Regions from separate parts of the Streptomyces sp. NPDC027189 genome, predicted to be linked through region 2. Evidence: riboswitches for the same ligand, from Rfam matches in the RefSeq annotation. Region 2 holds a riboswitch; each other region holds the start of a gene.
What was found. A riboswitch is a leader RNA that binds a small molecule or an ion and turns the genes downstream of it on or off. The one in region 2 is predicted to bind S-adenosylmethionine.
Positions count from the first base shown of each region.

Region 1: linked by a shared signal. The riboswitch ahead of thrC (threonine synthase) and the one ahead of ACZ4RZ_RS49200 (putative leader peptide) in region 2 are both predicted to bind S-adenosylmethionine.
Region 3: linked by a shared signal. The riboswitch ahead of ACZ4RZ_RS10325 (aminotransferase class V-fold PLP-dependent enzyme) and the one ahead of ACZ4RZ_RS49200 (putative leader peptide) in region 2 are both predicted to bind S-adenosylmethionine.

Region 1 is NZ_JBVHRI010000018.1:10,628-20,864, forward strand. It holds gene ACZ4RZ_RS33750 (cold-shock protein) at 1-163, opposite strand, end outside; gene ACZ4RZ_RS33755 (MoaD/ThiS family protein) at 613-888, opposite strand; gene thrC (threonine synthase) at 885-2,180, opposite strand; SAM riboswitch class I at 2,198-2,344, opposite strand; gene ACZ4RZ_RS33765 (glucosyl-3-phosphoglycerate synthase) at 2,522-3,466, shown strand; gene ACZ4RZ_RS33770 (alpha,alpha-trehalose-phosphate synthase (UDP-forming)) at 3,615-5,003, shown strand; gene ACZ4RZ_RS33775 (hypothetical protein) at 5,300-5,590, shown strand; gene otsB (trehalose-phosphatase) at 5,578-6,441, opposite strand; gene ACZ4RZ_RS33785 (DUF3263 domain-containing protein) at 6,543-6,770, opposite strand; gene ACZ4RZ_RS33790 (ABC transporter substrate-binding protein) at 6,803-8,068, opposite strand; gene ACZ4RZ_RS33795 (ROK family protein) at 8,233-9,183, shown strand; gene nagA (N-acetylglucosamine-6-phosphate deacetylase) at 9,183-10,237, shown strand, end outside.
Region 2 is NZ_JBVHRI010000056.1:8,406-18,642, reverse strand. It holds gene ACZ4RZ_RS49245 (LLM class flavin-dependent oxidoreductase) at 1-273, opposite strand, end outside; gene ACZ4RZ_RS49240 (NtaA/DmoA family FMN-dependent monooxygenase) at 270-1,643, opposite strand; gene ACZ4RZ_RS49235 (LLM class flavin-dependent oxidoreductase) at 1,664-2,878, opposite strand; gene ACZ4RZ_RS49230 (putative leader peptide) at 2,955-3,071, opposite strand; partial or broken gene ACZ4RZ_RS49225 (GNAT family N-acetyltransferase) at 3,157-3,970, opposite strand; gene ACZ4RZ_RS49220 (ABC transporter substrate-binding protein) at 4,060-5,079, opposite strand; gene ACZ4RZ_RS49215 (amino acid ABC transporter ATP-binding protein) at 5,129-5,923, opposite strand; gene ACZ4RZ_RS49210 (amino acid ABC transporter permease) at 5,920-6,924, opposite strand; gene ACZ4RZ_RS49205 (hypothetical protein) at 7,090-7,224, opposite strand; SAM riboswitch class IV at 7,381-7,526, shown strand; gene ACZ4RZ_RS49200 (putative leader peptide) at 7,563-7,628, shown strand; gene ACZ4RZ_RS49195 (glutathione S-transferase C-terminal domain-containing protein) at 7,740-8,522, shown strand; gene ACZ4RZ_RS49190 (sulfurtransferase) at 8,533-8,778, opposite strand; gene ACZ4RZ_RS49185 (ABC transporter ATP-binding protein) at 8,826-9,467, shown strand; gene ACZ4RZ_RS49180 (phosphotransferase enzyme family protein) at 9,464-10,237, shown strand, end outside.
Region 3 is NZ_JBVHRI010000003.1:536,710-546,946, reverse strand. It holds gene qcrA (cytochrome bc1 complex Rieske iron-sulfur subunit) at 1-507, shown strand, start outside; gene qcrB (cytochrome bc1 complex cytochrome b subunit) at 504-2,141, shown strand; gene trpD (anthranilate phosphoribosyltransferase) at 2,282-3,346, shown strand; SAM riboswitch class IV at 3,448-3,564, shown strand; gene ACZ4RZ_RS10325 (aminotransferase class V-fold PLP-dependent enzyme) at 3,755-5,116, shown strand; gene ACZ4RZ_RS10320 (Lrp/AsnC family transcriptional regulator) at 5,229-5,510, opposite strand; gene ACZ4RZ_RS10315 (rhomboid family intramembrane serine protease) at 5,507-6,238, opposite strand; gene ACZ4RZ_RS10310 (hypothetical protein) at 6,393-6,632, shown strand; gene ACZ4RZ_RS10305 (NYN domain-containing protein) at 6,667-8,016, shown strand; gene ACZ4RZ_RS10300 (C40 family peptidase) at 8,322-9,353, shown strand; gene ACZ4RZ_RS10295 (C40 family peptidase) at 9,570-10,237, shown strand, end outside.

The sequences.
Region 1 (10,237 bases), on a different contig from region 2:
GGCCCTGCGAGATCTCGAACTCCACTCGCTGACCCTCTTCAAGGGTGCGGTAGCCGTCCATCTGAATCGCGCTGTAGTGCACGAAGACGTCCGCACCACCGTCGACCGCGATGAAGCCGTACCCCTTCTCCGCGTTGAACCACTTGACGGTGCCCTGAGCCATGCCTAACTCCCCTATTACTGGCCCTTGCACAGATCCACACTTCGCGGATCCGGGTCAGACCTCACCCCCCAACGGTTGGGGGTGTGCGCCGGAACGCGTCGACCGCGGCTGAATGTATCTGTCCAACTGCCGTCTGCAACAGGTCAATCGGACGAGAATTCTGGGCACGGCCGATCGGTAATATGCGGAGAATTCGAGAAGATTCAGGGCAAGTCGGGCCCCGTAAATGCCATAAACGGCTCAAAAAGGCGGGGCACTTTGGCTACTTCTTGTCGGGTCTCGCGCAGATACTCATATGCGTCCGGCATGAAAGGCGAAGCAGGTTCCCCAACTCTACCGCGCTCAACCATGCAGAATTGCCCCCTCCGTTTCTCTCACGGAGGGGGCAATTCGATGAACTCTTAGTGATGAGCGTTACCTACGGTAACAATCTCACCCTGGGTGACGGTTCAGCCGCCCGCGACGGCCGGGATGATCGACACGCCCGCACCGTCCGGCGTCGCCGTCTCCAGACCCTGCTCGAACCGCACGTCGTCGTCGTTGACGTAGACGTTGACGAAGCGGCGCAGCTTGCCCTGGTCGTCCAGAACGCGCGCGGCGATACCCGTGTGGTTCTTCTCCAGGTCGGCGATGACCTCGGCGAGGGTCCCACCCTCGGCCGTCACCTCGGCCTGGCCGCCGGTGTAGGTGCGCAGGATGGTGGGGATGCGGACGTTGACGCTCATGATGCGAGGCCAGCCTCTCGGAAGGAGTCCAGGTTCGGGCGGATGGTCGCGGTCAGGCCTGTGCCGGCCACCGCGTCCAGGGTCTTGAGGCCGTCGCCGGTGTTGAGGACGACCGTGGTCAGGGTCGGGTCGAGGAGGCCGTTCTCGATCAGCTTCTTCGTGACGCCGAGGGTCACACCGCCCGCCGTCTCGGCGAAGATGCCCTCGGTCCGCGCAAGGAGCTTGATCGCATCGACGACCTGCTCGTCGTTGACATCCTCCACCGCACCGCCCGTGCGGCGCGCGATGTCGAGGACGTACGGACCGTCGGCCGGGTTGCCGATGGCGAGCGACTTGGCGATGGTGTTCGGCTTCTGCGGCCGTACGACGTCGTGCCCGGCCTTGTAGGCGACGGACACCGGCGAGCAGCCCTCGGCCTGGGCGCCGAAGATCTTGTACGGCTTGTCCTCGACGAGGCCGAGCTTGATCAGCTCCTGCAGCCCCTTGTCGATCTTCGTGAGCTGGGAGCCGGAGGCGATCGGGACGACCAGCTGGTCGGGCAGTCGCCAGCCGAGCTGCTCACAGATCTCGTACGCCAGGGTCTTGGAGCCCTCCGCGTAGTACGGCCGCAGGTTGACGTTGACGAAGCCCCAGCCCTCGCCGGCCGGGTCGCCGATCAGCTCGGAGCAGAAGCGGTTCACGTCGTCGTAGTTGCCCTCGATGCCGACGAGCTCGCCGCCGTAGATCGCGGCCATCACGACCTTGCCCTGCTCCAGGTCGTGCGGGATGAACACGCAGGAGCGGAAGCCGGCACGGGCGGCGGCGGCGCCGACCGCGCCGGCGAGGTTGCCGGTGGAGGAGCAGGAGAGGGTGGTGAAGTTGAAGGCGCGCGCGGCCTCGATGGCCTGGGCTACGACGCGGTCCTTGAAGGAGTGCGTCGGGTTGCCGGAGTCGTCCTTGACGAAGAGCTTGCCGGCGTCGACACCGAGCTCGCGCGCCAGGTTGTCGGCCTTGACGAGCTTGGTCCAGCCGGGGTTGATGTTCGGCTTCTCGGCGACGTCCGCGGGGACGGGCAGGAGGGGCGCGTAGCGCCAGATGTTCGCGGGGCCCGCTTCGATACGCTTGCGGAGTTCCTCGGTGTCGTAGGCCGAGAAGTCGTACGCGATCTCCAGCGGGCCGAAACACTCCTCGCAGGCGAAGACCGGGCCGAGCGGGACGCGGTGCCCGCACTCGCGGCAGGAAAGCGCGGCGGCGGGGCCGAGATCAACGGCGTCTACGGTGTTGGTGGTGCTTGCAACAGTCTGCGCAGCCATGGAGGCGAGGCCCTTTCTCCTCATCTTCCTCACGACGCACTTCGCCGTGAGACGGATTTGGCACCTTCCCTAGCCGGGAGCCTCGCCACGTCAACGTGACAAGACCGGCTGGAGGGTTGCCGGGGCTTCAACGGGCCGTATCCCTCTGCCCCTCTGGATGAGCGGTATTCGGTTGTTGAACTATTGATCACCATGCGCGCCGACGATCTACGCAATGCGATGGTCATCCGCGTTGTTCAAGACTGTAACCGAAGGCCAGGACAGTTGAGATAGTCGTCCGAACCGCGAGATGGATCACACCGTGAGACAACGGGTGATCAGACAGTGAGGAGCCGCAGACTGTGCTGAAGGAAGTCGAGCGCTGGCTGAGCACACGCTCCTGGTCCGTGACCGATCGCCCGCTCCACCAGCTCATGGCCGCCAAACGCACCACAGGGTCGACGGTCAGTGTCGTGCTGCCCGCGCTCAACGAGGAGGAGACCGTCGGCGAGATCGTCGCGGTCATCCGCCACGATCTGATGGAGCAGGTGCCTCTCGTCGACGAGATCGTCGTCGTCGACTCGGGCTCGACGGACCGCACCTCCGAGGTCGCCGCCGCCGCGGGCGCGCGAGTCGTGCACCGGGACGAGATCCTGCCGCGCATCCCGGCCGTGCCCGGCAAGGGCGAGGTCCTGTGGCGGTCGCTCCTCGTGACGGGCGGGGACATCGTCTGCTTCATCGACGCGGACCTCAAGGAGTTCTCGTCCGACTTCGTCTCCGGGATCGTGGGCCCACTGCTCACCGAACCGGGCGTGGACCTGGTCAAGGCGATGTACGACCGTCCCCTGGGTCAGGCCGCGGGCCAGGGCGGCCGCGTCACCGAGCTGATGGCCCGCCCCCTGCTGAACATGCACTGGCCGCAGCTCGCGGGCTTCGTCCAGCCGCTCGGCGGCGAGTACGCGGCCCGCCGTTCCCTGCTCGAACAGCTGCCGTTCCCCGTCGGATACGGCGTCGAGCTGGGCATGCTCGTCGACGCCCTGCACCTGGTGGGCCTGGACGCCCTCGCCCAGGTCGACGTGGGCGTCCGCAAGCACCGTCACCAGGACGGACAGGCGCTGGGCCGCATGGCCGCGGCGATCTACCGCACGGCCCAGCTGCGCCTGGCCCGCGGCCACATGATCCGCCCGTCGCTCACGCAGTTCGAGCGGGGGGAGGACGGTTTCGAGCCGCGCACCCACTCCGTTGACACGGAGGAACGCCCTCCTATGGTGGAAATCTCCGAGTACCAGAAACGGAAGGCCGCGTAGAGCGCGCCCCCAAGGGGCGCGGGGAACTGCGCGACCAGCCCCCACCGGCCTGCGGATGACGAACGGCACCGCATTGCATACAGCCGAGGGGAACGTTTGAGCGTTTCGGTGCCGGGCTAGGTTTCGAGGCATGGCTTCAACGCGTGGCATGGCTTCAACGCACGGTGCCCACCGGATCCTGGTCGCCTCCAACCGCGGCCCGGTCACCTACGAAGTGCGCGAGGACGGTTCGCTGCACGCCAAGCGCGGTGGCGGCGGGCTGGTCTCGGGCCTGTCCGCGATCGGGCCGGACGCGGGCGCCCTGTGGGTGTGCTCGGCGCTCGGCGACGGGGACCGCGAGGCGGTGCGGCGCGGGGTCGGCGAGGACGGCGTACGCATGCTGGACATCGACGCCGAGGTGCACGCCGCCGCGTACAACGGCATCGCGAACTCCGTGTTGTGGTTCGTCCACCACATGCTGTACCAGACGCCGCTGGAGCCGGTCTTCGACGCGGAGTTCCGGCGCCAGTGGGCGTCGTACGAGGCGTACAACCGCGCGTTCGCCGAGGCGCTGGCCGACGAGGCGGCCCGGGGTGCCGTGGTGGTCGTACAGGACTACCACCTGACCCTCGTGCCCGGGATGCTGCGTGAGCTGCGCCCCGACCTGCGGATCGGGCACTTCTCGCACACACCGTGGGCGCCGGTGGACTACTTCCGGATGCTGCCGGACGACATCGCCGAGCAGGTGCTGCGCGGGATGCTGGGCGCGGACCGGCTCGGCTTCCTCACCAGGCGCTGGGCGGACGCGTTCACCGCGTGCGCCGCCGACCTCGTCGGCGGGCTCGGTGACACCCGGGTCGGTGTGCACGGGCTCGGCGCGGACGCGGACTTCCTGCGGCGACGCTCGCACGAGGCGGACGTCGAGGAGCGGATGGCCACCCTGCGGGAGCAGATCGGCGACGGCCGCAAAACAATCGTGCGGGTCGACCGGACCGAGCTGTCGAAGAACATCGTGCGCGGACTGCTGGCGTACCGCCGGCTCCTCGACGACCACCCGGCGTGGCACGAACGCGTCGTGCACGTCGCCTTCGCGTACCCGTCCCGGCAGGACCTCGCCGTGTACCGCGACTACACGGCGGAGGTGCAGCGTCTCGCCGAGGAGATCAACTCGCAGTACGGGACGGCCGGTTGGACTCCGGTCCTGCTGCACGTCAAGGACGACTTCGCCCGCTCCCTGGCCGCGTACCGGCTCGCCGACGTGGCCCTCGTCAACCCCATCCGGGACGGCATGAACCTCGTCGCCAAGGAGGTGCCGGTCGTCTCCGACGAGGGGTGCGTGCTGGTGCTGTCGCGGGAGGCGGGGGCGTACGAGGAGCTGGGCGAGGATGCGATTTCTGTGAATCCGTACGACGTGATCGGTACCGCCCGCGCGTTGCACGAGGCGTTGTCCATGTCCCTCGGCGAGCGGGCCGAGCGTACGAAGCGGTTGGCTGCCGCGGCCACGGCTTTGCCGCCGGCCCAGTGGTTCCTTGAGCAGTTGCACGAGCTGGACGCCTGATTGCAAGGCTCCCGGCGTTGGTGGCTGTGCCCACCCGCTCCGGCCCCGCGGAACGACTGCCCACAGTGACAACGGCTGCGGCGGTCGCGGAGTCCAACAGTGGGCTCCGTTTGTCCGTGGGCCCCCTATGCGTCCCCTGGCTACCTTCCGCGCATGGCTCTCTGGCGTACGCGCATACTCACGGTGATCGCGGTGGCGGCTCCGCTGCCCACTGGCGTGGCCCTCGCGAAGACCTCTCCGGGCCGACGTACTACCTGGACTGCGGGCGGGGTGACGACGACGGGTCCAAGACCTCGGTGGGCGGGGCCTGGCCATCGCTCGCCAGGGCGAGTGCCCATGTCCCCGTCTCGGACACGGTCAGCACCTACTCCGACAACCTCTGCTGGCACACCTCGCAGGACCGGGACACCGCGGCGGTGCACGCCGATCCGCTGTTCGTGTCCGCGGACCCGGCCGGCCCCTACGGCGTACGGCTGCGGCCCGGTTCGCCGGCGCGCGGTACGGCGTCGGTGACCGGGGGCGGACCGGACTACTTCGGGAACCCGCTCTCCGTCCCCTCCAACATCGGTGCCGATCAGTCCAGTTGAGCCGCGAGCGCGGACAGCAGTCGTACGACGCCGGGCGGGCCGTCCACCACCAGGTCGGCCCGGTCGGCGAGTTCGGCGACCTCGGAGCTGCCACTGCAGACGAGGAGCCCGGGGATGCCGTCGGAGCGGAGCTTGTCGACGGCGGCGAAGGCGGGCAGGTCGCCCAGGTCGTCACCGGCGTACAGCACGGCTTCGGCACCGATCTCGCGGACGTACTCCAGTAGGGCGACGCCCTTGTCCGTGCCCGGCGGGCGCAGCTCCAGGACCATGCGGCCCGGCTCGACGATCAGGCCGTGCCGGGTGGCCAGGTCGGTGAGGGGCTCGCACAGGGCTTCGAAGGCGGCCTGCGGGTCGCTGGCGCGGCGGGTGTGGACGGCGACGGCGCGGCCCTTCTCCTCGATCCACGTGCCCTGCCAGGCCCCGATCCCGTCGAGGACCCCGGGCAGCTCGGCGCGGACGGCGGCGACGCCGGGGTGCGGGGCGGGGGCGTTGACCGTGCCGCTCACGGCGTCCCAGCGTTCCGCGCCGTAGTGGCCGAGGACGACCAGGTGCTCCAGGCCCGGTACGCCCGCGAAGCCGCCGTGCCGGACCGCGACGCCGGCCGGGCGGCCGGTGATCACGGCTACGGAGGCGACCTTCGGGGCGAGGGCTGCGAGGGCGGGGACCGCGTCGGGGTGGGCGCGGGCCTGTTCGGGGTCGGGGACGATCGGTGCGAGGGTTCCGTCGAAGTCGAGCGCGATCACGGCCCGGGTGGGCCGGGCGAGGATGGCGTCGAGGCCGTCGCGTCCGGCGGGGGTCACTGGCGTCGGCAAGGAGTCCGTGGACTCCGGGGATTCCGGATGGCTGCCCATACGCCGACCCTATCCGCGCGGGGCCGGGCGCACCCACGGCTCATCGCGTCACGTGTAGCTGCCCACCAGGATGCGGGTGGGGCGCCCCCACGGCACCCCCGTCACCGCTCCCCCCGACGCCCCTCCCTGACCCGCCGGAGGCGGTTGACCGTGACGGGGTCGTGGGCGAGGGCGCGTGGATCGTCGAGGAGGGCGTTGAGGAGTTGGTAGTAGCGCACCGGGGGCAGGCCCAGCTGCTCCCGTATCGCCCGCTCCTTGGCCCCGGGGCCCGGAAAGCCGCGGCGCTCCATCGCGAGGATGCCCTGTTCCCGCGGCGTGAGGTCCTCCATGGACAGCACGGTATCCCCCGGCACTGACAGCGCTACGCCGCGCTGTCCTCCGTCGTCGCCGTGGTCTGGAGCTTGCTCAGGACCCCGGTCGGGCTCCCGCTCGAACTCACGGCCTGGGCGATCTGATTCTTGACGTCGGCGCTGATCCCGGCCCAGGAGGTCTTGCCGACGGGGTAGAGCACGGAGGAGGGGAGCTGGTCGAGGAACGGGCCGAGGTCCTGGTCGTTCTTGTCGGCGGCCATGGCCTCGGACGCCGACGCGGTGACCGGCAGCAGGTTGTACTCGTGGGAGAAGGCGAGCACGTTCTTGTCGTCGTAGACGAAGTTGAGGAAGTCGCCGATCTGCTTGCCGTGGCCGTTCTTCTTGAAGGCCATCATCCAGTCGGCGACACCCATCGTGGCCTTGGCCCTGCCGTCGATGCCGGGCATCGGCACCATGCCGAACTTCACGCCCTTCTTGGCGGCCATCTGCATCAGCGTGGGGTGCCCGACGAGCATCCCGACCTCGCCGCGGGTGAACGCGGAGAACGCGGCGGCGCGGTTCAGCTTCGCGGGCGCGACGGGCCCGGTGAGCCCCTTGCCGACCAGTTCGTCCTTGAGCCACGTGAACGTCTTGACGTTCTGCGGCGAGTCGATGGAGTACGTGCCGACGTCGTCGGTGTAGCCGCCGCCCCCGCTCAGCAGCCACTGCATCGTCTCGGCCTGCGCCTCCTCCGGCCCGAGCGGCAGCGCGTACGGGAACTTGACGCCCTTGGACCTGAGCGCCTTGGCGTCGGCCGCGAGCTCGCTCCAAGTCTGCGGCGGGGCGATCCCGGCCTGCGAGAACAGCGTCTTGTTGTAGAAGAGCAGCCGCGTGGAGGAGGCGAACGGCATGCCGTACTGCGTCCGGTCCATCTGCCCCGCGTCCGTGAGCTGCGGGACGAAGTTGGCCTGCACGGGTATGGAGAGCAGGTCGTCGACCTTGTAGAGCTCGCCCTTCGCGGCGTGGTCGGCGTACGCGCCGATCTGCGCCATGTCGGGGGCGTCGCCCGCCGCGACCATCTCCTTGACCTTGCGGTCGACGTCGGTCCAGGAGTAGACGCTGACCTCGACCTCGACCCCCGGGTGGTCGGCCTCGTACTCCTTGGCCAGCTTGTCCCAGTACTTCTGGGAGCTGTTGGCCTTGGAGTCGCCGTAGTCGGCGGCCACCAGCTTGAGGGTCACCTCCGAGGAACCGCCCGAACTGCCGCAGCCCGCGAGGGTCGCCGTCATGCCCAAGGCCGAGGCCACCGCGATCAGTCCTGTCCTACGCCGCTGCACTGCGTCTTTCTCCCAACCCCTGGCAAGTCTCCGGCCGGCCTCCGGCCGGGCCCTGGCCCTCTTTGCTTCTGCGTCCGTTGCATCTGTCTCGGAATGCGGATACAAGGTCTACACCACGTGAGTGGACTAGACCTCTCCTGGGGTAAGGGGCGACACTGTCCCACGTGAGACATGTCATCGCCCTCGATGTGGGCGGCACCGGGATGAAAGCCGCCCTCGTGGGGGCAGACGGCGAGCTGCTCCATCAGGCCCGCCGGGCGACCGGCCGGGAACGCGGTCCGGACGCCGTCGTCGAGACGATCCTCGGCTTCGCCGCCGAGCTGCGCGGATACGGCGAGCAGCGCTTCGGCGAGCCCGCGTCCGCCGCCGGAGTCGCCGTCCCCGGCATCGTCGACGCCGCGCAGGGCATCGCCGTGTACTCGGCCAACCTCGGCTGGCGGGACGTCCCGCTGCGCCGGCTGCTCGGCGACCGGCTGGGCGGCGTCCCCGTCGCACTCGGCCACGACGTCCGCACGGGCGGGCTCGCCGAGGGCCGCATCGGCGCGGGGCACGGCGCGGACCGTTTCCTGTTCGTCCCGCTCGGTACCGGTATCGCGGGCGCCATCGGTATCGACGGCGGCGTCGAGGAGGGCGCGCACGGCTTCGCGGGCGAGATCGGCCACATCGTCGTACGCCCCGGAGGGACCCCGTGTCCGTGCGGGCAGCGCGGCTGTCTGGAGCGGTTCGCCTCCGCGGCGGCGGTCAGCCAGGCCTGGGCCGAGGCGTCCGGCGATCCGGAGGCGGACGCGGCGGACTGCGCCAAGGCCGTGGAGTCCGGGGATCCGCGAGCGGCAGCCGTCTGGCAGGAGGCCGTCGACGCGCTCGCCGACGGGCTCGTCACCGCGCTCACCCTGCTGGACCCGCGCACCCTGATCATCGGTGGCGGTCTGGCCGAGGCGGGAGAAACCTTGTTCACACCGCTGCGGGCCGCCGTCGAGCGGCGCGTCACCTTCCAGAAGCTGCCGTCCATCGTCCCGGCGGCCCTCGGAGACACGGCCGGCTGCCTGGGCGCGGGCCTGCTGGCCTGGGATCTACTCGAAACCGACATCACCGACCGCTCGGAGGTAACCACCTGATGGCCCCTAGCAAGGTTCTCGCCGGCGCCCGGGTGGTCCTGCCCACCGGGATCGTGGACGGCGGCCGCGTGATCGTCGACGGCGCGCGGATCGCTGGAAGCGCCCCCATGGAGACGGAGACGGTCGATCTGTCGGGCCACTGGCTGGTGCCCGGCTTCGTCGACATGCACAACCACGGCGGCGGAGGCGCGTCCTTCACCTCCGGGACCGTCGAGGAGGTCCTCCAGGGCGTCCACACGCACCGGCTGCACGGCACCACGACGGTCGTCGCCTCGACCGTCACCGGCGACATGCACGGTCTGGCCGAGCGTGCCGGACTGCTGTCCGAGCTGGCCGAGCAGGGCGACATCGCGGGCATCCACTTCGAGGGCCCGTTCATCTCGCCGTGCCGCAAGGGCGCGCACTCCGAGGAACTGCTGCGCGACCCGGACCCGGCGGAGGTCCGCAAGCTGATCGACGCGGGGCGCGGCCGGGCCAAGATGGTCACCCTCGCCACCGAACTGCCGGGCGGCATCGACTCCGTACGCCTGCTGGCCGAGCACGGGGTGATCGCGGCGATCGGGCACACCGACGCGACGTACGAGCAGACGCAGGAGGCCATCGACGCGGGCGCGACCGTGGCGACGCACCTGTTCAACGCGATGCCCGCGCTCGGCCATCGCACCCCCGGCCCCATCGCCGCCCTCCTGGAGGACGAACGGATCACGGTCGAGCTGATCAACGACGGGACGCATCTGCACCCGGCCTCCCTGAAGCTGGCGTTCCATCACGCGGGCGCGGACCGGGTCGCGTTCATCACGGACGCGATGGACGCGGCGGGCTTCGGTGACGGCCGCTACATGCTCGGCCCGCTGGAGGTCGAGGTCGCGGACGGCGTCGCCCGCCTGGTGGAGGGCGGTTCGATCGCGGGCTCGACGCTCACGCTCGACCGTGCCTTCCAGCGCGCGGTGACGATCGACCGGCTGCCGGTCGAGGGCGTCGTGGCGGCCCTGTCCGCCAACCCCGCGCGGCTGCTCGGCGTGTACGACAAGGTGGGCTCGCTGGAGCCGGGCAA
Region 2 (10,237 bases):
CGCCCGCACCGGGTCGAGGAGGCTGAGCGTGGTGACCGCCGTGAACAGCCGGATCCGGGAGGTGAGGGCGGCGATGTGACTGAGGACGACGGGCGGCGAGGAGGAGATGAAGGGCCGCTCGTGCCGCTCCCCCACGCCGAAGCCGTCGAAGCCCAGCTCCTCGGCGAGGAGCGCGTTGTCGAGCACCTCGCGGAAGCGGTCCTGGGTGGGCTTTCGTACGCCCGTCACCGGGTGCGGGGCGTGCACGATCAGGGTGATGGCGAGGAACTTCATGACGCCACACGCTCGTCGCGCATCTCGCCGGGGCGAGCCAGACCGAGGTGCTCACGCAGAGTGGTGCCCGCGTACTCCGTGCGGTACACGCCGCGTTCCTGGAGCAGCGGGACGACCTGGTCAGCGAAGACGTCGAGGCCGCCCGGGGTGATGTGCGGGACGAGGATGAAGCCGTCGCTGGCGTCGGCCTGGACGAAGTCGTTGATGGTCTCGGCGACGGTGGCCGGGGAGCCGACGAAGTTCTGCCGGTTGCCGGTCTCGATGACCAGGTCGCGGATCGACCACTTGTTGGCGGCGGCGAGCTCGCGCCACTCGCGGGCCGTGGCCAGCGGGTCGCGGTACATCCGTACCTGGGCGCGGCCCCGGGCGATGGTGTGCTCGCCGAGATCCGGCTCGATGTCGGGCAACGGGCCGTCCGGGTCGTACGACGACAGGTCCCGGTTCCAGACGAACTCCAGGTGCTTGATGGCCGTGGCCCCGCTCACCTGCTGGCGGCGCACCTCGCGGGCCAGTTCCTCCGCCTCGGCGTCGGTGTCGCCGAGGACGAAGCTCGCGGCGGGCAGGATCAGCAGCTGGTCGCGGCCGCGGCCGTATCGAGCGAGGCGCCCCTTGACGTCGGCGTAGAACGCCTGGCCCTCCTTCAGGGTGGCGTACCGGCTGAAGATCGCGTCGGCGCTCGACGCGGCGAACTCGCGCCCCTCGTCGGAGTCGCCGGCCTGGAAGATCACCGGGCGGCCCTGCGGGCTGCGCGGGACGTTGAACTGCCCCTGGATGTCGAAGTGCCGGCCCTGGTGCACGAAGGCTCCGGCCTGCGCGTCCCGCAGGAAGGTGCCGGTCTCCCGGTCGGCGATGATCTCGTCCCCGCGCCAGGAGTCGAAGAGTTCGTTCGCGGTGGAGAGGAACTCCTTCGCGCGGGAGTAGCGCTCCTCCTGCGGGAGGAAGCCGCCGCGGCGGAAGTTCTCGCCGGTGAAGGCGTCCCAGGACGTGACGACGTTCCAGGCGGCGCGTCCGCCCGAGAGGTGATCGAGGCTGGCGAACTGGCGGGCCACCTCGTAGGGCTCGTTGAAGGTGGAGTTGATAGTGCCGGTCAGGCCGAGGTGCTCGGTGACGGCGGCCAGCGCGGCGAGGACGGTGAAGGTGTCGGGGCGGCCCACGACATCCAAGTCATAGATCCTGCCGCCCTGTTCGCGCAGCCGCAGCCCCTCCGCGAGGAACAGGAAGTCGAACTTCGCGCGTTCGGCGGTCCGGGCGAAGTGCGCGAAGGAGCTGAACTCGATGTGACTGCCGGCCTCGGGATCGCTCCACACGGTGGTGTTGTTGACACCGGGGAAATGGGCGGCCAGATGGATCTGCTTCAGCGGCTTGCTCATGGTCGTACGGTCCCTCCGGCTCAGGCGGTGACAGCGGCGGCGTAGCGGTTGACGGGGCGGGACAGTCCGAGCAGCCCACGCAGGGTGTCGGCCTCGTACGACTGCCGGAAGGCGCCGCGGCGCTGGAGTTCCGGGACCAGGCCCTGGGTGATCGCCGGGAGGTCGTGGCCGGCGACGGCGGGACGCAGCCTGAAGCCGGACAGTCCCGACGACTGCAGCTCCTGCAGCAGATCGGCGAGTTGGGCGGGGGTGCCGGTGAAGATCCGGGCGTCGCTGGTGTACGGGTATCCCGCGAGGGCGTCCAGGCGCTCCCGGCGGGCCGCGGCCTCGGCGGGATCGTCGTCGAGGAAGACCACCAGGTCGCCGAAGATGTGCAGGGTCTCGTCGGCGCGGCCGGCCGCCGTCTGCTCGGCGCGGATCTCCTCGACGATGGCACGGGCCTGGCCGGCGTCGTGCGGGGTGACGTAACCGATGTCGGCGGCCCGGGCCACCAGCCGGTAGGGGACGGTCGCGTGGGCCAGGGCGCTGACGATCGGCTGGCCCTGGGGCGGGCGGGGCGTGATCGAGGGGCCCTTGACGCTGAAGTGCTTGCCCTCGAAGTCGATGTAGTGCAGCTTGTCCCGGTCGAGGAAGCGGCCGGTGGCGACGTCCCGGATCTCCGCGTCGTCCTCCCAGCTGTCCCAGAGTCGGCGCACCACCTCGACGTAGTCGGCGGTCTCGTCGAAGGCGTCGGCCACCGCTTCCTGCACAGCAGGCGTGTCGTAGTCCTCTATGCGGAACGGCGGAAACGTACGGCGTCCGAAGTGCGCGGCCTCGTTCTGGCGTGCCGTGATCTGTACACGCAGGCCCGCGCGGCCGGTGCTCACATAGTCGAGGGTGGCGATCGCCTTGGATATGTGGAACGGCTCCGTGTGGGTGGCCACCACCGTCGGCACCACACCTATATGGCGGGTCAGCGGGGCGACCCGGGCGGCGATGAGGACGGCGTCCAGGCGGCCGCGGACCTGGTCGGTGCGGCCGTCGGGTTCGGTGAAGGACGAGGACTGGAGTCCGAGGGCGTCCTCGATGGTCACGAAGTCGAGCAGACCGCGCTCGGCCTCGGTGACGAGGTCGGTCCAGTAGGCGGCAATGAGCAGTTCGCGGGGGCGGGCGACGGGCTCGCGCCAGGCGGCCGGGTGCCAGCCGGCGCCGTCGAGGGCGACGGCGAGATGCAGAGGGGAGGGTGACGAGGACACGGGAGTGGCGCCTTCCTGATCAGCCGTACGAGAGAGCCGGTCCCCGTACGAAGGGTGCGGCTGCGAGGACAACGGGTCAGGAGCAACAGAGCGCGCCGGCCACGCGCAGCAGGTCGATGTGTGGCCGGGAGTACAGGTGCAGGCGGCGGGGCGGGCCGGGTTTCACGACGCGGTGACGGGACACGGGACGCATGTGCCTCACCTCCGCCCTTGTCGGCCTCGCGCTCGCGGCTCGCCGAAGGGGCGCCACTCGCTGGTGAGCAAGCACAACAGCACGGCTATGCCTTTTCTTCCGGCTGTCCGGCTTCTTGTTCGTCCCGGCCTTGCGTTTCCGGCTGTCCACCCGGCGTGCGGACGAGCGCGAACCGCGTACGGCGGCGCAGGGTGAACCCGATCGACTCGTAGAGCCGGATCGCGTGGGTGTTGCTCGCGGCCGCGTGGAGGAAGGGGATGTCGCCGCGTTCCCTGTTGCCCGCCGCGACCGCGCGGACCAGCGGGTGGCCAGGCCGCGGCCGCGGTGGTCCGGGTGGGTGCAGACCGCGCTGATCTCGGTCCAGCCCGGCGGGCGGAGCCTCCCCCAGCCTCCGGCCGGGGGACCCCCATCTCGCTTCGCTCGCCGACCAGGGCGATCAGCCGCCCGCGGTCCCGGATGCCGAGGTAGGTGCCGAGCTCGACGGTACGGGGCAGGAAGGGGCCCGGCTGGGTGAGGGCGATCAGACCGAGGATCTCGGGTACGTCGACGGGTCCGAGCCGTACCGCTTCGGGTGCGGGTTCGGCGTGCAGCGCGGCGTCGACCATCTGGACGCCCTCACCGCTGTCCTCGATCTCCCAGCCGCCGGGCACGGTCTGGACCGCGGTGACCGGGGTGACGGTGCCGGGTCCCACCAGTGCGGCCAGGTCGTCCCAGGCGCGGGGATCGGCGGGGTCTTCCAGGGCGGTGAACGGGGAGACGTCCGTTGGGTAGCGGGCGGCCCGACCGACGCGCTCGGCGAGATGGGCGTGCGGGCCCGCCAGCGCAGCCCAGGCGGCGTTGTCCAGTATGTGAGGTTCCGTCGGGCTCGGGGACGGGGCATGGTCGACGCTGGTGGACATGGCGGTGCGGAGTCTCCCCTGTCTGGAACGTGGCGGGGCGCGGCCGGGACTCCGCCGTGACACGGCGGAGTCCGGTGGGCGGACGGCGGTCACGAGTTGTCGAGCGGCAGGCCGGCCGGGTTGACCTCGGAGGTGGCGACGGCCTCGTTGGAGAGGTTGTAGGCGGCGAGCCACTTGGCGTACTGACCGTTCTTGATCAGGTGGTTGATCGCGTCGGCGATGGGCTTGGCGAGCCCGCTGTCCTTCTTGGTGGTCGCCGCGATCAGGCCCTGCAGAGTGGCGCCGGCGCCGGAGAACGTGCCCGCGCTGCGGGTCGGGTTGGGCGACTTGGCGGTCTGCGTGATGTGGTAGGCGACGCCCGGGTTGGCGGCGAAGTAGGCGTCGATCTTGCCGCCGGTCAGCGCCAGGCTGACGGCGTTCTTGCTGGCGTAGTTCTTGACGGTGAGGGTCTTGCCCTCCTTCTTCAGCTTCGTCTGCCACTCCAGGAGGATCTTCTCCTGGTTGGTGCCGTTGTCGACGGCGACGGTCTTCCCGGCGAGGTGCTCGTAGTTGCCGTCGAAGTTCCAGGTGCTCTTCTTCAGCACCTCGAAGCCGAGGTTGTCCTTGCGGTAGGAGGCGAAGTCGTACTTCTTCTTGCGCTCCTCGGTGTCGGTGATGTTGGAGAAGGCCACGTCGACCTTGCCGCTGTCGATACCGACGAACATGTTCTCCCAAGTGGAGTTCTGCAGTTCGGGCTTGAGGCCGAGGACAGCGGCGACCAGGCGGCCGAAGTCGGGTTCGGCGCCGGTGAGGGTCTTCTGGTCCGAGCCGACGTACGCCAGCGGCGGGAAGCCGTCGGGCAGGGCGCCGACGCCTATCTCCAGCTTGCCGCTCTTGCTGACCGTCGCGGGCAGCTCGGCGCTGATCGACTTGACCTCGGAGACCTTGAGTGCGGTCTCCTTGGCGGCCCCGTTGGACACCTTGCCCACGGTGACCGTGCCGGCGGCGTCGGTCGTGGTGGCGGCGTCGCTGCTGCCCCCGCAGGCGGCGAGTCCGGCGGCGAGCGTGGCGACGGCGGTGCCTGCGGTCAGACCGCGGAGGAGTCGGCTGCGAAAGCTGAGGGTGCGCATGGCTGTCCTTGATGGTGAGCGGTGAGCAATGACGTGTGGGAGGTGGCGGTCATAGGACTTTGCTGAGGAAGTCCCTGGTCCGCTCGTGCTTCGGGTGGTTGAGGACCTCGGACGGCGAGCCCTGCTCGACGATCCGGCCGCCGTCGATGAACACGACCCGGTCGGCGACCTCGCGGGCGAAGCCGATCTCGTGCGTGACGACGACGAGGGTCGTGCCGCTGGTCGCCAAGTCCTTGATGACGGCGAGGACTTCTCCGACGAGCTCGGGGTCGAGAGCGGAGGTGGGCTCGTCGAAGAGGATCACGCCGGGCCGCAGAGCCAGGGCGCGCGCGATCGCCACCCGCTGCTGCTGGCCGCCGGACAACTGCCGCGGATACGCACCGGTCTTGTCAGCCAGTCCCACCCGCCCGAGGAGTTCGCGGGCGAGGTCCTGCGCCTCGGGCTTGCTGAGCTTCCCGGTGGCGACCGGGGCGGCGGCCACGTTGTCCAGCACGGTCAGATGCGGGAAGAGGTTGAAGTTCTGGAAGACGAACCCGATACGGCTGCGCTGCGCCAGGATCGCCCGCTCGCTCAGCTCCTTCAGCCGCTCCCCCTGACGCCGTACGCCGATCAGCTCGCCGTTGACGCTGACGTAGCCGATCTCGGGCTTCTCCAGGTGGTTGATGACCCGCAGCAGCGTGGACTTGCCGGAGCCGGACGGGCCGAGGATGACGGTGACCTCGCCGGGCCGTACGGTCAGGTCGACGCCGTCCAGCACCCGGTGGGCGCCGTACCACTTGTGCACGTCGTGGACCTCGACGGCAGCGGGCGCGGTCGCGAGGGTCTCGGCTGTCTCGGTGCTCATACGGCGGCCTCCCTGCGCGCACGTTCCCGCAGGTCCCGCAGGCCGGTGCGGAGCTTCTGCAGCGGGGTCGGCGGCAGGGTGCGGGTGGCGCCCCGGGCGAAGTACCGCTCGACGTAGAACTGGACGACGGACACGGCACTCGTGAGGATCAGGTACCAGACGGTGGCGACCAGCAGCAGCGGCACGATGTCGCCGGGATAGGTACTGCCCATCGTCTGCACCGAGCCGAACAGGTCGAGCAGCGACACGTAGAACACCAGGGACGTGCCCTTGATCAGGCCGATCAGCTGGTTGACGTAGTTCGGGGTGATGGATCTGAGGGCCTGCGGGAACACGATCCGGGTGAACTGGTAGCCCTTGGGCAGGCCGAGCGCGGCGGCCGCCTCATGCTGGCCCTGGTCGACAGAGAGGATGCCGCCGCGGACCACTTCGGACGCGTAGGCCGCCTCGTTGAGGCTGAGGCCGACGACGGCGACCGCCATGTCGGTGGCGAGCCGCGACTCGTCGAAGGTGACGAAGGCCGGCCCGAACGGCACCCCGAGGCTCAACGTCTTGTACAGGGCACTGAAGTTGTAGAGGAAGATCAGCACGACGATCAGCGGCACGGACCGGAACAGCCAGGTGTACACCCAGCTCACGGCCCGCAGCACCGGACTCCCGGAGAGCCGCCCGAGCGCGATCAGGATCCCGCCAAGCAACCCCAACACCGCGCTCAGCGCGGTCACTTCGAGGGTGATGACTAGCCCGTCGAGGATGGTGGGGCGCAGGAACCAGTAGCGGAAGCGGTCCCACTGGTAGAACGGGTTGGTGGCCAGGCCGTGGACGATCTGGGCGACCAGCACGAGCACGACGGCCGTGATGATCCAGCGGCCGGGACGCCGGAGCGGAAGGACTCGCTGCGCCGCCAGGGGCTTCGGCTCGGCGGGGGTGTCGGGGCGGGGGATCGCCTCGGCGGGCGGTGCTGATCCGGAGGACACAGCGATGCCCGGAGATTCACTCATGGAGGGCTCCAGCGGATTCGGACACCCCGGACCACGGAATGCGGCAGTACCGCGCCGAGCGGGAGCGGCTCGGCACGAGGCGACGCACGGGTACACGCGGAACGGGGGCTGGGCGGGGAGAGGGCACACCGCGACAGCGGTGGTCGTCAGAGACTCAGAAAGCCGTCAGCCTTGACAGAGGGCGCAACAAGCGACCGTACACAGCGCGCTGTTGACGCGCAGCAGGTCGACGGAGCGGTCCGCGCACAGCAGGACGCGGCCGAGGCGGCGCCATGCGACCGTCCCGTCAGCTGCGTACATCGCTGTCACCATCACTTCTCCGGCCCTGGGGCATCTCGTTGCGCGCCGCAAGTTAGGCATGCCCCGAAAAGAATGTCAATGCGAGTGACCACCAGGTGAGACCGCATACTCGGCCTTCTTGACGGCGCCACGGAGCGCGCCGAAACTGACGTGGACGGTCACGATTGTCAGCGCCCACGGCGCGGGTTCGCCCCGCTCGTGTGGTCATCGGCCCCGGCCCGCTGACAGGCAACCCTTCCACCGCGACGGGGTGCCCCGGGTGACGACCGGGTCCCGCCGGTGCGGCGGGGCAAGCGTGGTCTCGCGTCTCGCGAGCCCCGGAGGTGGGACCGGTGGGAATGCCCTGGAACGGCTTGACGAGGCGCCTGCACATCGATCTGTTGCGCGTCTCCAGCGCTTACTGATCCGCCACCGGTCCGTGCGATCCGGACCGGTGCGACAAGCGCAGTCGCTCCGCATTCGGCCGCTGGTGCCCACAAGGCGGCGGTGGCTTCCTCGTTCCCAAAGGGAGAGTCATGCCCGAGACAGCTTCGCGCAGTTCCAGTACAGACAACTCCAGTGTCTGTAACCAGAGTTCGTTCGCTTCGGGCCATCGCCCCAGAGCGGCCGTACCGTCCCCCCTCCCCCACCGCTTCCACAGCCGTATCGGCGTCGGTCTGGCCGGCGGCTTCTACCCGGCACCGCACCGCTACGAGCTGTTCCTGTCGGTGAGTTGTCCGCGCTCGCTGCGCATCTCGATCAGCCTCGGCCTGCTCGGCCTGAAGGACTCGGTCGCCAGCACACTCCTGGCGCACCCCGCCGAGACACCCGACGCCTTCGCCTCGCTGCGCCGTGCGTACGAGGCCACGGTGCACCACTACGACGGGCCACTGACGGCGCCCGCGCTGTGCGACCGGTGGAGCGGGCGCATCGTCAGCAACCACACTCCGGACATCCTCCGCGACCTCGCGGGCCTGCTGTCCGGCCACGACGGAGCCTGCCCCTCCGCGCTGCGCCCGCCGGCCCTTGCCGCGGACATCGACGCCCTCCATGACCTGCTGGATCGGGACGTCACCCCGGCCGCCCAGCCCTCAAGACGATCGGCGGCACTGGACCTGCTGGACCGTCGGCTCGCCGGGCAGCCCTATGCGCTGGGCGAGGAGCTGACGGCCGCGGACGTGGACCTGTGGGTGGCGCTCGTCCATCTCGGCCCAGCCGGAACCCTCAGCTCGCACCCCCGGCTCCGGGACTACGTACGCCGCCTCGGCGACCACCCCGCCTTCCGGGGCAGGACCCACGCGGTGCCCGACGCGGCGTGAGCCCCGGGGCTCAGGTGCCCGTCGCGAGCGGCCGGGACGGATCCTGTGACCATTCCTCCAGCGAACCGTCGTACAGGGCGATGTCCTGACGGCCCAGCAGCGTGAGGGCGAGCGCGGTGCCGGCGGCGGAGATGCCGCCGCCGCAGTAGAGGATCACCGGCGACTCCTCGCCCTTGAGGACCGTGCCGACGCGTTCGGCGAGTTCGGCGGCGGGCAGGAACCGGCCCGTGCCGTCGAGGAGGCCATGCCCTGGCAAGCTGAGACTGCCGGGGATGTGGCCGCGTCGGCAGTGGCAAGAGCACACTGTTCAACCTGATCTCTGGTCTGGACAGGCCCACTTCGGGCGAGATCCTGGTAGAGGGCGCCCTCGCGTCCGTGGCCTCGGGCAAGGTCGCCTACATGCTCCAGAAGGATCTGCTGTACCCCTGGCGCACAGTGCTCGACAACACGGCGCTGGGGCTGGAGGCCCAGGGAGTGCGGAAGAAGGAGGCGCGGCGCAGGGCCGGCGAACTCTTCGACGCCTTCGGACTCGACGGCTTCCAGTCCTCGTATCCCTTCCAGCTCAGCGGCGGTATGCGGCAGCGCGCGGCCCTGCTGCGCACGGTCGTTCTGGAGCGGCCGGTGCTGCTGCTCGACGAGCCGTTCGGCGCGCTCGACTCGCTCACCCGCACCGAGATGCAGCTGTGGCTGGCCGACATGTGGCAGCGCTACCGCCGGACTGTCGTGCTGGTCACGCACGACATTTGCGGGGCCGTCTTGCTCGCCGACACGGTGCATGTCCTTTCGCCCCGCCCGGCCACGGTCGTGGAGCGCATCGAGGTGCCGCGCTCCGGCCCGCGCGGCCTCGACGCCCTCACCGAACCGGAGTTCGCGGCGACCGAGCGGCGGCGGCTGGACTCCCTCAGCGACCGGGCGAGCCAGGCGAACACGGTGACGACCGGATGAGCGGGCTCCTGGCCCACGGCATGGGTACAGAACCGGTGGCCCCCGACTGGCCGCCGCTCACCGAGACGGAGGTCGAGGCCGTCGTCGGTCCCGCGCAGGTACTGTGGCGCAGCCCGCGCCCGCTGTCGGCGGCCGCCCTGGTCGAGCGGGGCGGAAGACGGCTCTTCGTGAAACGGCACCACCGCGACGTACGCACCCTGGAAGGTCTGGCCGAGGAGCACGCCTTCCTGCGGTATCTGCGGGACCGGGGTGCGCCGGTCGTGGAGGTGCTGGGGGCCGAGGCGCGCGGGGAGTGGGTGTACGAGGTCCATACGGCCGGAACGGGGACGGATCTCTACCGGGACGCGCTGTCGTGGTCGCCGTTCGCGTCCGTGGCCCATGCCCGGGCCGCCGGTGCCGCACTGGCCCAACTCCATCTGGCGGCTGAGGGGTTCGGCGCCCCGAGGCGACGCCCGCAGCCCCTCGTCTCCTCCTTCAGTATCTTCGCGGCGGTCGACCCCGAGGCCGCGGTGGAGGCGTATGCGGCCGAGCGACCGGCAGTGGTCGCGGCGTTGGCGGGCCGTCCCTGGCGGGAGGACCTGCGCGCGGTTCATCTTCCCTTCCACCGGCGCCTGCTGCCCCACCTTGGCCGCCTCGCACCGCTGTGGACGCACAACGACTGGCACGCCTCGAACCTGCTGTGGGACCCGGCGACCGGCACGGTCTCGACCGTCCTCGACTTCGGCCTCAGCGACCGCACGACCGCCGTCCACGACCTCGCGACCGCCATC
Region 3 (10,237 bases), on a different contig from region 2:
GACCTCGGCCCGCTGCCCGGCACGAAGCTGCGCCACACGCTGTGGTCCAAGGGCAAGCTCCTCGTCAACATGAACACGAACGAACCGCTGCGTCCCTCGGACGTCGCCGTCGGTTCGCTCACCTTCGCCAAGCCCGAGGGCCTGGAGGAGCACGACGAGGACTTCCAGAAGGAGATCGCCAAGTCGGCCCTGATGATCATCCGGCTGCAGCCGGACAACATCAAGGACAAGCAGGAACTCGAGTGGTCCTACCAGGGCATCGTGGCCTACTCGAAGATCTGCACCCACGTCGGCTGCCCGATCTCCCTGTACGAGCAGCAGACGCACCACGCCCTGTGCCCGTGTCACCAGTCCACCTTCGACCTCTCCGACGGTGCCCGAGTCATCTTCGGCCCGGCCGGTCACGCTCTGCCGCAGCTGCGCATCGGCGTGAACGATGAGGGTTACCTCGAGGCGCTCAGCGACTTCGAAGTGCCCGTCGGTCCTGCATTCTGGGAGCGCGGATGAGCACTGCGACCACCTCCGACTCGCGCTCGCGCGAGAAGGCACCCGCCGGTGAGCGGGTAGCCGACTGGGCCGATGGCCGACTGGGGATCTACTCCCTGGCCAAGGCCAACATGCGCAAGATCTTCCCCGACCACTGGTCGTTCATGTTGGGTGAGGTCTGCCTCTACAGCTTCATCATCATCATCCTCACGGGTGTGTACCTGACGCTGTTCTTCCACCCGTCGATGAACGAGGTGGAGTACCACGGCAGCTACGTCCCGCTGCAGGGCCAGCTGATGTCCGAGGCGTTCAACTCGACCATGCACATCTCCTTCGATGTGCGCGGTGGTCTGCTGATCCGGCAGATCCACCACTGGGCGGCGCTGATCTTCCTCGCCGGCATGTTCGTGCACATGATGCGTGTGTTCTTCACGGGTGCTTTCCGCAAGCCGCGTGAGGTCAACTGGGTGTTCGGCTTCCTGCTGTTCGTCCTGGGCATGTTCACCGGCTTCACCGGTTACTCGCTCCCGGACGACCTGCTCTCCGGTACCGGTGTCCGCTTCATGGAGGGCGCGATCCTGTCCGTGCCGATCGTGGGCACGTACCTGTCGTTCTTCCTCTTCGGCGGCGAGTTCCCGGGCGGCGACTTCGTGGCCCGCTTCTACTCGGTCCACGTACTGCTGCTGCCGGGCATCATGCTCGGCCTGGTGGTCGGCCACCTGATCCTGGTCTTCTACCACAAGCACACGCAGTTCGCGGGCCCCGGAAAGACGAACAACAACGTCGTCGGCATGCCACTGCTGCCGGTCTACATGGCCAAGGCCGGAGGCTTCTTCTTCCTGGTCTTCGGTGTCATCGCGGCCATCTCGGCGATCGCCTCGATCAACCCGATCTGGTCCATGGGCCCCTACCGTCCGGACCAGGTGTCCACGGGCGCCCAGCCCGACTGGTACATGGGCTTCTCCGAGGGCCTGATCCGTGTCATGCCGGGCTGGGAGATCAACATCTGGGGGCACACGCTCGTCCTGGGTGTGTTCATCCCGCTGGTGATCTTCCCGCTGGTCCTGGTCGCGATCGCGGTCTACCCGTTCATCGAGTCCTGGGTCACCGGCGACAAGCGCGAGCACCACATCCTGGACCGCCCGCGCAACGTCCCGACCCGGACCGCGTTCGGCGCCGCCTGGATCAGCTGGTACTTCGTGCTGCTCGTCGGTGGTGGCAACGACATCTGGGCCACGCACTTCCACCTGTCGATCAACTCGATCACCTGGTTCGTCCGGATCGCGTTCTTCGTCGTGCCGGTGCTGGTGTTCATCGCCACCAAGCGGATCTGCCTCGGCCTCCAGCGCCGCGACCGGGACAAGGTGCTGCACGGCCGCGAGTCGGGCATCATCAAGCGCCTGCCGCACGGTGAGTTCATCGAGGTGCACGAGCCGCTCAGCCAGGACGCGCTGCACACCCTCACCGCGCACGAGCAGTACATGCCGGCCGAGATCGGCCCGACGGTCGACGAGAACGGTGTCGAGCGCAAGGTGCCGGGCACGCAGCGGCTGCGCGCCAAGCTCAGCAAGGGCTACTACGGGGAGAGCAACCAGATCCCCAAGCCCACGGTCGAGGAGTACAAGGAGATCACGAGCGGCCACGGCCACCACTGATCTGCTGACCGATCCTTATTGATCGCCACGGCAAGAGCCCCCGTCCATTGCCTGGACGGGGGCTCTTTGCCGTCCTCCGGGCTGGATAGGGTGTTCCCATCTACAGGAGTCCCTTTCCGGGACGGACCCAGGAGCGGCTTATGAGCGCTGTGAACCCCGCTGGAGGCGACATCGCGGCGGGCCGTTCCTGGCCCGTGGTCCTGAACGGCCTCCTCGACGGACGTGACCAGAGCGCGGACGACACCGCCTGGGCGATGGACCGCATCCTGCGCGGCGAGGCGACCGACGCGCAGATCGCCGGGTTCGTGGTGGCGCTGCGGGCCAAGGGCGAGACCGTCGAGGAGATCACCGGACTCGTCCGGACGATGTACGAGCACGCCAATGTGATCGAGGTGCCGGGGCCGACCGTCGACATCGTCGGTACGGGCGGCGACGGCGCGAAGACCGTCAACATCTCCACCATGTCGGCGATCGTCGTCGCCGGGACCGGCGCCAAGGTCGTCAAGCACGGCAACCGGGCCGCGTCCTCGGCATCCGGCTCCTCGGACGTCCTGGAGAAGCTCGGCGTCAACCTCGAGCTGTCCCTGAAGCGGGTCGTCGAGGTGGCCGAGGAGGCCGGTATCACCTTCTGCTTCGCGGTGAAGTTCCATCCGGCGCTGCGTCACGTGGCAGCGGCGCGCGGGCAGTTGGGGATCCGGACGACGTTCAATGTCCTCGGTCCGCTGACGAACCCCGCGCGGGTGAGGGCGCAGGCGGTGGGTGTCGCGGATCCGCGCATGGCGCCGATCGTGGCGGGTGTCTTCGCCGAGCGCGGCAACTCCTCGCTGGTCTTCCGCGGCGACGACGGCCTCGACGAGCTGACGACCACATCGACCTCCCGGGTGTGGGTCGTGCGCGACGGCAAGGTGACCGAGGAGCGCTTCGACCCGCGCGACGTCGGCATCGACCTCGTCCCGGTGGAGGCCCTGCGCGGCGCCGACGCGTCGTACAACGCGGACGTCGCCCGTCGCCTGCTGAACGGCGAGACCGGGCCCGTACGGGACGCGGTACTGCTCAATGCGGCCGCGGCCCTGGTGGCCCTGTCGCCGGGCGAGGGACCGCTCCCGGACCAGCTCCGTGCCGGGATGGAGAAGGCGGCGCACGCCATCGACTCGGGCGCCGCGAAGAGGACCCTCGACCGGTGGGTGGCGGCCAGCAACGCCTGAGCCGTACGGCTCGCGGGCCGTACGTGCTGTGACGCAGGGCGCAGTCCGGATTCTGGACTGCGCCTTGCGCGTCGAAGATCTTCTGGCAAGATGCTGTACCAGGTCATGAGCGACAGTCATGAGGCCCCGGCCGACTGTCCGGCAACCCTCCGTCCGTGGCGGGGTGCCCCGGGTGAAGACCAGGCCGTAGGCAGCGAGGTCTACGGCAAGCGCGGACCCCTCGCCCTCTTTTGAGTGGATACAGCCCAGGGGTCCTGGTCGTTCGAGGGAGCCTTCTGTGAGCAAGCGAATGCGATAGGGCGTAGAGCCCCGCCTCCGCACACCCCTTTCACCCTTTTCCCGCGCTGAGCCGTACCCCCGTGTACCCGCTCGCGTGGTGATTCCACCTGCCTCTCACAGGAGCTCGCCATGTCTGTCTCCACCACTGCCGCCGACCAGGCCGTTTGTACCCCGCTGCCCGTTCTGGGCCGGGATGTCACCGTCCCGCTCGTCACCGGTGGCGAGGTCACCTACGCCGCCCTCGACTACGCCGCCAGCGCGCCGGCCCTGCAGCGGGTGTGGGACGACGTCGCCGCGTACGCCCCGTACTACGGCAGCGTCCACCGCGGCGCCGGCTACCTCTCGCAGCTGTCCACCGACCTCTTCGAGAACGCCCGCAGGACCGTCGCGGACTTCCTCGACTGCCGGGACGGCGACCAGGTCGTCTTCACCCGCTCCACCACCGACTCGCTCAACCTGCTCGCCGCCACTCTTCCGGCCGACTGCCAGGTCTTCGTCTTCGAGACCGAGCACCACGCCTCGCTGCTGCCCTGGCGGGACGCCCGGGTGACGTACCTGAACGCTCCGCGCACGCCCGGCGAGGCCGTCGCGACCCTGGAGCGCGCGCTCGCGGACAGGGATCCGTACGGTCCGGCGCTGGTCTGTGTCACGGGCGCGTCCAACGTCACCGGCGAGCTGTGGCCGGTGCGTGAGCTCGCCGCGGCCGCCCACGCGCACGGCGCGCGCATCGTCCTCGACGCCGCGCAGCTGGCCCCGCACCACCCGGTGTCCGTCCGTGACCTCGACGTCGACTGGGTCGCCTTCTCCGGTCACAAGCTGTACGCGCCCTTCGGGTCCGGCGTCCTGGCCGGCCGCTCCGACTGGCTGCGCGAGGCCGAGCCGTACCTGGCCGGCGGCGGTGCCAGCCGCAAGGTCACCCGGCGCGAGGACGGGGGAGTGGACGTGGAGTGGCACGAGAGTGCCGCCCGTCATGAGGCAGGGTCTCCGAACGTCATCGGCGCCTACTCGATCGCCTCGGCCTGCAAGGCGCTGACCGAGGCCGGGTTCGACACGCTGGTCGCCCGTGAGCGGCGCCTGATCGACACGGTCCGCGCGGGGCTCGCCGAGGTGCCCGAGGTGCGTGTCCTCTCCCTCTTCGGCGACGACGCCCCGCGCGTCGGCGTGATCTCCTTCGTCGTCGAGGGGTGGAACAGCTCGCACTTCGCCGCCGCGCTCTCCGCCGAGTACGGCATCGGCGTGCGCGACGGTCTCTTCTGCGCCCACCCGCTGGTGCGCACGCTCCTCGGCAGCGATCCCCAGGCTCAGGGCGAGTGCGGTGCGCCCGAGGCCGCGCCCGGCGAGAAGTCCCTCAATGCGATCCGGGTCAGCTTCGGGGCGGGGACGCCCGACGAGCACGTGGAGCGCTTCGTGCGCGCCGTGAGGGAACTGGTGCGGGACGGTGCGCAGTGGCAGTACCGCACGGAGGACGGCCGCTGCGTCCCGGCCGTCTGAGGGTTTTCGCCCCCGCCGCCCCTGCCCGTCGTCCCGTCCCTGGGGCTCCGCCGCAGACCCCGTTCGCGCAGTTGCCCGCGTCCCTTTTCAGGGCCGCGGGCAACTGCGCGATCTAGCCGTCCAGGCCGATGGCGAAGGCCGCTTCCAGGTCGTGCTGCGAGTACGTACGGAACGCCACGTGTGTGTCCGTCGCCTCGACGCCCGGGATCTTGCTGATGCGGCCGGGGATGACGTCCGCCAGGTCTTCGTGCTCCTTCACCCGGACCATCGCGATCAAGTCGTACGTACCGGTGACGGAGAAGACCTCGCTGACGCTGTCCAGCGCGGCGATCGACTCGGCGATCTCGGGGATCCGGTCCACGCTGGTCTTGATGAGGACGATCGCGGTGATCACAGCTGGTTCTCTCCCTCGGGGGCCGTCGCTGGGGCCTTCACTCTAGTCGTACGCCCAAACCTCACCCACGCGTAGACGAACCCCAGCGAGAAGCCCACCAGATGGGCCAGATAGGCCACCCCGGGGCCCGATGTGTCGCGGCCGGCCGCGAGCCACTGCAGGGTCACCCAGAACGGCAGCACCACCCAGGCGGGAAAGCGCAGCGGCAGGAAGAAGAGAAACGGGAAGAGACTGGTCACCCGGGCCTTGGGGAACAGGTACAGGAACGCGCCAAGGATCGCGGAGATGGCCCCGGAGGCGCCGACCAGGGACTGCGGCGACTCGGCGTTGGCGGCCGCGTAGCCGAGCAGCGCGAGATAGCCGCAGCCGATGTAGAAGAGGGCGAACTGCACGTGGCCCATGCGTTCCTCGGCCATCGCCCCGAAGACGTAGAAGAAGAGCATGTTGCCCAGGAGGTGGAGCCAGCTGCCGTGGATGAACAGGGCGGTGGCCGGGGTGAGCGCCGCGCGGGGCGCGCCGTCGAAGAGTTCGGTGGGCACCACGCCCCAGCGCCGGAAGTAGGCCCGCTGGGCGACCAGCAGTTCGTCCCCGGTTCCGTACGTCGGATTGAGGCCCGCCGCCGGGCCGATCACGAAGATCAGGCAGCACAGGGCGATCAGGCCGTAGGTCACCGGCGCCGAGTGGCCTCGAATCGCTCTGCCGACCGTCGTACTCCAGTTGCTGATCATGGTGCAGAGCATGGCGTAACGGGTGCCATGCAGACAGATCGCCTCGCCGCCGTGGACGGCCGAGCGTCGGGCACCCGCCAGGCCGTAGGGTTACGAGCCACACGCACCAGGGAGACTGGCGCTGGACGGACACTAGAAGGAAAGCGACTGCCACATGACGGTTCCCCTGCCGGACGCCAAGACTCGCTGGCGCTGCACGCTCTGCGGCAACCTCACGCGTTTTGACGTGACCCGCTCGTCGAAGGTCGTCGAGTATGTGCACCTCGACCTGGCCGGTGAGCCGAAGGTCGAGGAGCGCGAGGTGGTCAGTGAGACCATCGAGTCGGTCCGCTGCCGCTGGTGCAACGCGGTGGATCAGGTGGAACTCGTGGACAGGCCGGGCGCCGGCTCCTGAGGGAGCGGGCCCCGCACAGGTATTGGGGTGACGGATGGTGGAGACCACAGGCGGGGAGCCGGACGACGGCACCGCCGAGGTGCTCGATCGTCCGCTGCCCGATGGTGTGCGGAGAAGAGTCGTACAGATTGTTTCCGACGGGTTCGGCGGGTTGACCATTGCTGAACTTCCTGCCCAATTGCGGCAATACGCCCGGTTCGCTCCCAATCGCCGGGCCAAGTTCGCCGGTAACGCCATGGCCGCGGCCCTGGAGACCGACCCGCTGTTCAGGCAGCGCATCGGCGAGAAGCTGAGAGAGGCTCAGCCGGAGCTCACCGGCGCCCTCGACTCGGGCGCGCCGCCCCCGGCCGCGGATCCGCTGGACGTGGCGGCCGCGGCCTATGTGCTGCGTCCAGCGGGCTGGGTGAAGCTGGTGACCGCGGCGGGCGAGGAGGCCCTGCGGGCGGACGCGGAGCGGGCCGGCGAGGAGAGCCGGGCCGAGCTGGAGCGGCTGCGCGAGGAGCTCGCGGAGGCCCGCGGCCAGACGAAGGCCGAGACCGAACGGCTGCGTACGGAGCTGGAGACGGCGAAGAAGGAAGCCGAATCGCTTCACCGCAAACTGCGCGGCGCCCTCAGTGACGTCAAGCGCGGCGAGGCGGCGCTGCGCAAGCTCCAGGCCGAGATGGACGCCGTACGGGCGGAGGGGCAGATCCAGGTGTCCGCCGCCGAGAGCGAGACCCGGCGGCTCAAGGCGCGGCTGGGAGAGGCCGAGGCGGCCCTGGAGGCGACCCGGCGGGCGGCGCGCGAGGGGCGCAGCGTCGAGGACATGCGGGTGCGGCTGCTGCTCGACACCGTACTGGAGGCCACTCAGGGGCTGCGGCGTGAACTCGCCCTGCCGCCCGTGTCGGTGCGGCCCGCGGAGACCGTCGATGCGGTCGAACCGGGACGGATGACACCAAAAGACATCGCCGCCCGTGCCCTGTCCGAAAACGATCCGGCGATCCTCGACCAACTGCTCGCGCTGCCGCAGGCCCATCTGGTGGTCGACGGCTACAACGTCACCAAGACCGGCTATCCGCAGATGCCGCTGGAGAAGCAGCGCCTGAGGCTGCTCGGGCAGCTCTCGCAGCTCGCCGCGCAGACCGGCGCCGAGGTGACATGCGTCTTCGACGGGGCAGAGCTGGCCGCTCCCGTGCTCCTCGCGCCACCGCGCGGGGTGCGGGTGCTGTTCTCCAAGCCCGGCGTCACCGCCGACGAGTTGATCCGTCAGCTGGTCCGGGCCGAGCCGCCGGGGCGGCCGGTCATCGTGGTCTCCACCGACCGTGAGGTGGCCGACGGGATCGCCAAGGCGGGTGCGCGGCCGGTCGCCTCGGCGGTGCTTCTCAAGCGCTTTTCGCGCGGTTGACGATCTGGGGCGTACGCCTCATAGGCAACGTAAGTCCCATGCGTAACCTCCGGGTGTGATGTCCGAATTGGCGAAACCTTCACGCAACGTAGTGTCAAGCGCGCATTACTGCATGTGAGTTGTCGGCAAAGAATGCGCTCGGTGACCGAGATTTTTCCTATGAGGATTTGAACTGATCACAGGAGGGTCACTAGGGTCAGGCCTCGAACCTCCGCTCGGGTGATCATTCATTGGGAGTGACGGCGGAGGGGCACCGCCCGTCGGCGCATTCGGCAGGCGGCTGGAGGAAGAAGGAGCTCGCCTTCGTGGCGTCCCACCGTCGACCCAAGCAGCCGAGCCGCACCCGTGTGACCGTGCTCACCACCGCCGCCGCCGCTGCCGTGGCCCTCAGCGCAAACGCCGCCAACGCCGCGCCGAGCGAGAAGCCGAGCAAGGACGAGGTCAAGGCCAAGGTCGACAAGCTCTACGAGGAGGCCGAGAAGGCCACCGAGAAGCTCGACGGAGCCAAGGAGAAGCAGGCGAAGCTCCAGAAGGAGATCAGCGCCCTCCAGGACAACGTCGCCCGCGGTCAGGAAGAGCTCAACACCCTGCGCGACGGCCTCGGTTCGATGGCCAGCGCCCAGTACCGCACCGGAGGCATCGACCCCTCCTTGGCCCTCTTCCTCTCCTCCGACCCGGACACCTACCTCGACAAGGCGTCCACGATGGACCAGCTGAGCGCTCAGCAGGTCGAGTCGCTCAAGAAGGTCCAGGAGAAGCAGCGTTCGCTCGCCCAGCAGCGCAAGGAAGCCTCCGACAAGCTCAAGGACCTCGCCGACACCCGGGCGGAGCTGGCCAAGAAGAAGAAGGAAGTCCAGGCCAAGCTCGGCTCGGCCCAGAAGCTCCTCAACACCCTGACGGCCAAGGAGAAGGCGGCGCTCGCAGCCGCCGAGCAGGAGCGCGCCACCCGGGCCAGCGAGCGCGTCGACCTCGGCAACAGCAAGGGCTCTGGGCGCGCAGGGGCGGCGTTCTCCGCCGCGCAGAGCAAGATCGGCTCGCCGTACGTCTACGGCGCCTCCGGCCCCAGCTCCTTCGACTGCTCGGGCCTCACCTCGTGGGCATACGCCCAGGCCGGTGTCTCCATACCGCGTACCTCGGAGGCGCAGGCCAACGCCGGTACACGCATCTACTCGCAGAGCGCTCTGCAGGTCGGCGACCTGGTCATCTTCTACGGCGACATGCACCACGTCGGCCTCTACGCGGGCAACGGCCAGGTGCTGCACGCCCCGCACACCGGCGCGGTCGTCCGCTACGAGTCGATCGGCAACATGCCCTTCCAGTTCGGCGTCCGGATCTGACGCACGCCCGCTGAGCGGACCCTCACCGCACCGCCCAAACGGGCGAATTGCGGCAGCTCCCGCTGACCCCACGCCCCGTCGGTGACCTGCGTTTCCGGCGGGGCGTCACGCTGTGCGCCTCCAGGCGGCTTTGGCCGGTGCGTAGTCGCACGGCTACTGTCTGGCGCGTTTCCCCCAATTCCGGGGGACCGTCAGCGGAAGGGAGAGCGGCTACTCGTGGGGTCCCATCGCCGCCTTGCACCGTCCGGTTTCGACCGGGGCGCTGGCGCCGCCGGATTCGCCGTCTGCGTGATGTCCGCCGCGGCAGCGGCACTCGGCGCCCTGCCGGCCGCCGCAGCACCGCAGGACGACGCCCGGGCCGAGGTGGACCGCCTGTACGCACAGGCGGAGAAGGCCACCGAGGCGTACAACAAGGCCGACGAGCGTGCCGACTCGCTACGCAAGGAAGTCGGCACGGCGCAGGACGAGGTCGCCCGGCAGCAGGAGCGCATCAACACCATGCGGGACGTGCTGGGCTCGCTCGCCGGGGCCCAGTACCGGGCCGGCGGCCTCGATCCCTCCCTCACGCTGCTGTTCGCCGACGACCCGGCCGACTACCTCGACAGGGCCGCCGCCCTGGACCGGATCACCGCGCATCAGGCCGGTGAACTCAAGGACCTCCAGCTCGCCATGCGCGACCTCGCCCAGAAACGCCGGGAGGCCACCGGCAAACTCGCCGAGCTGGAGCGCAGCCGCAAGGCCGTCGCCCAGAACAAGCGGACCGTCGAGCGGAAACTGGCCAAGGCCCGGCAGCTGCTCAACTCGCTGCCGGACTCCGTGCGCGCCGCCTACGACCGGGCGTCGCGTTCCGCACGCGTCGACATGCCCGACCTCGGGGGCGCGGT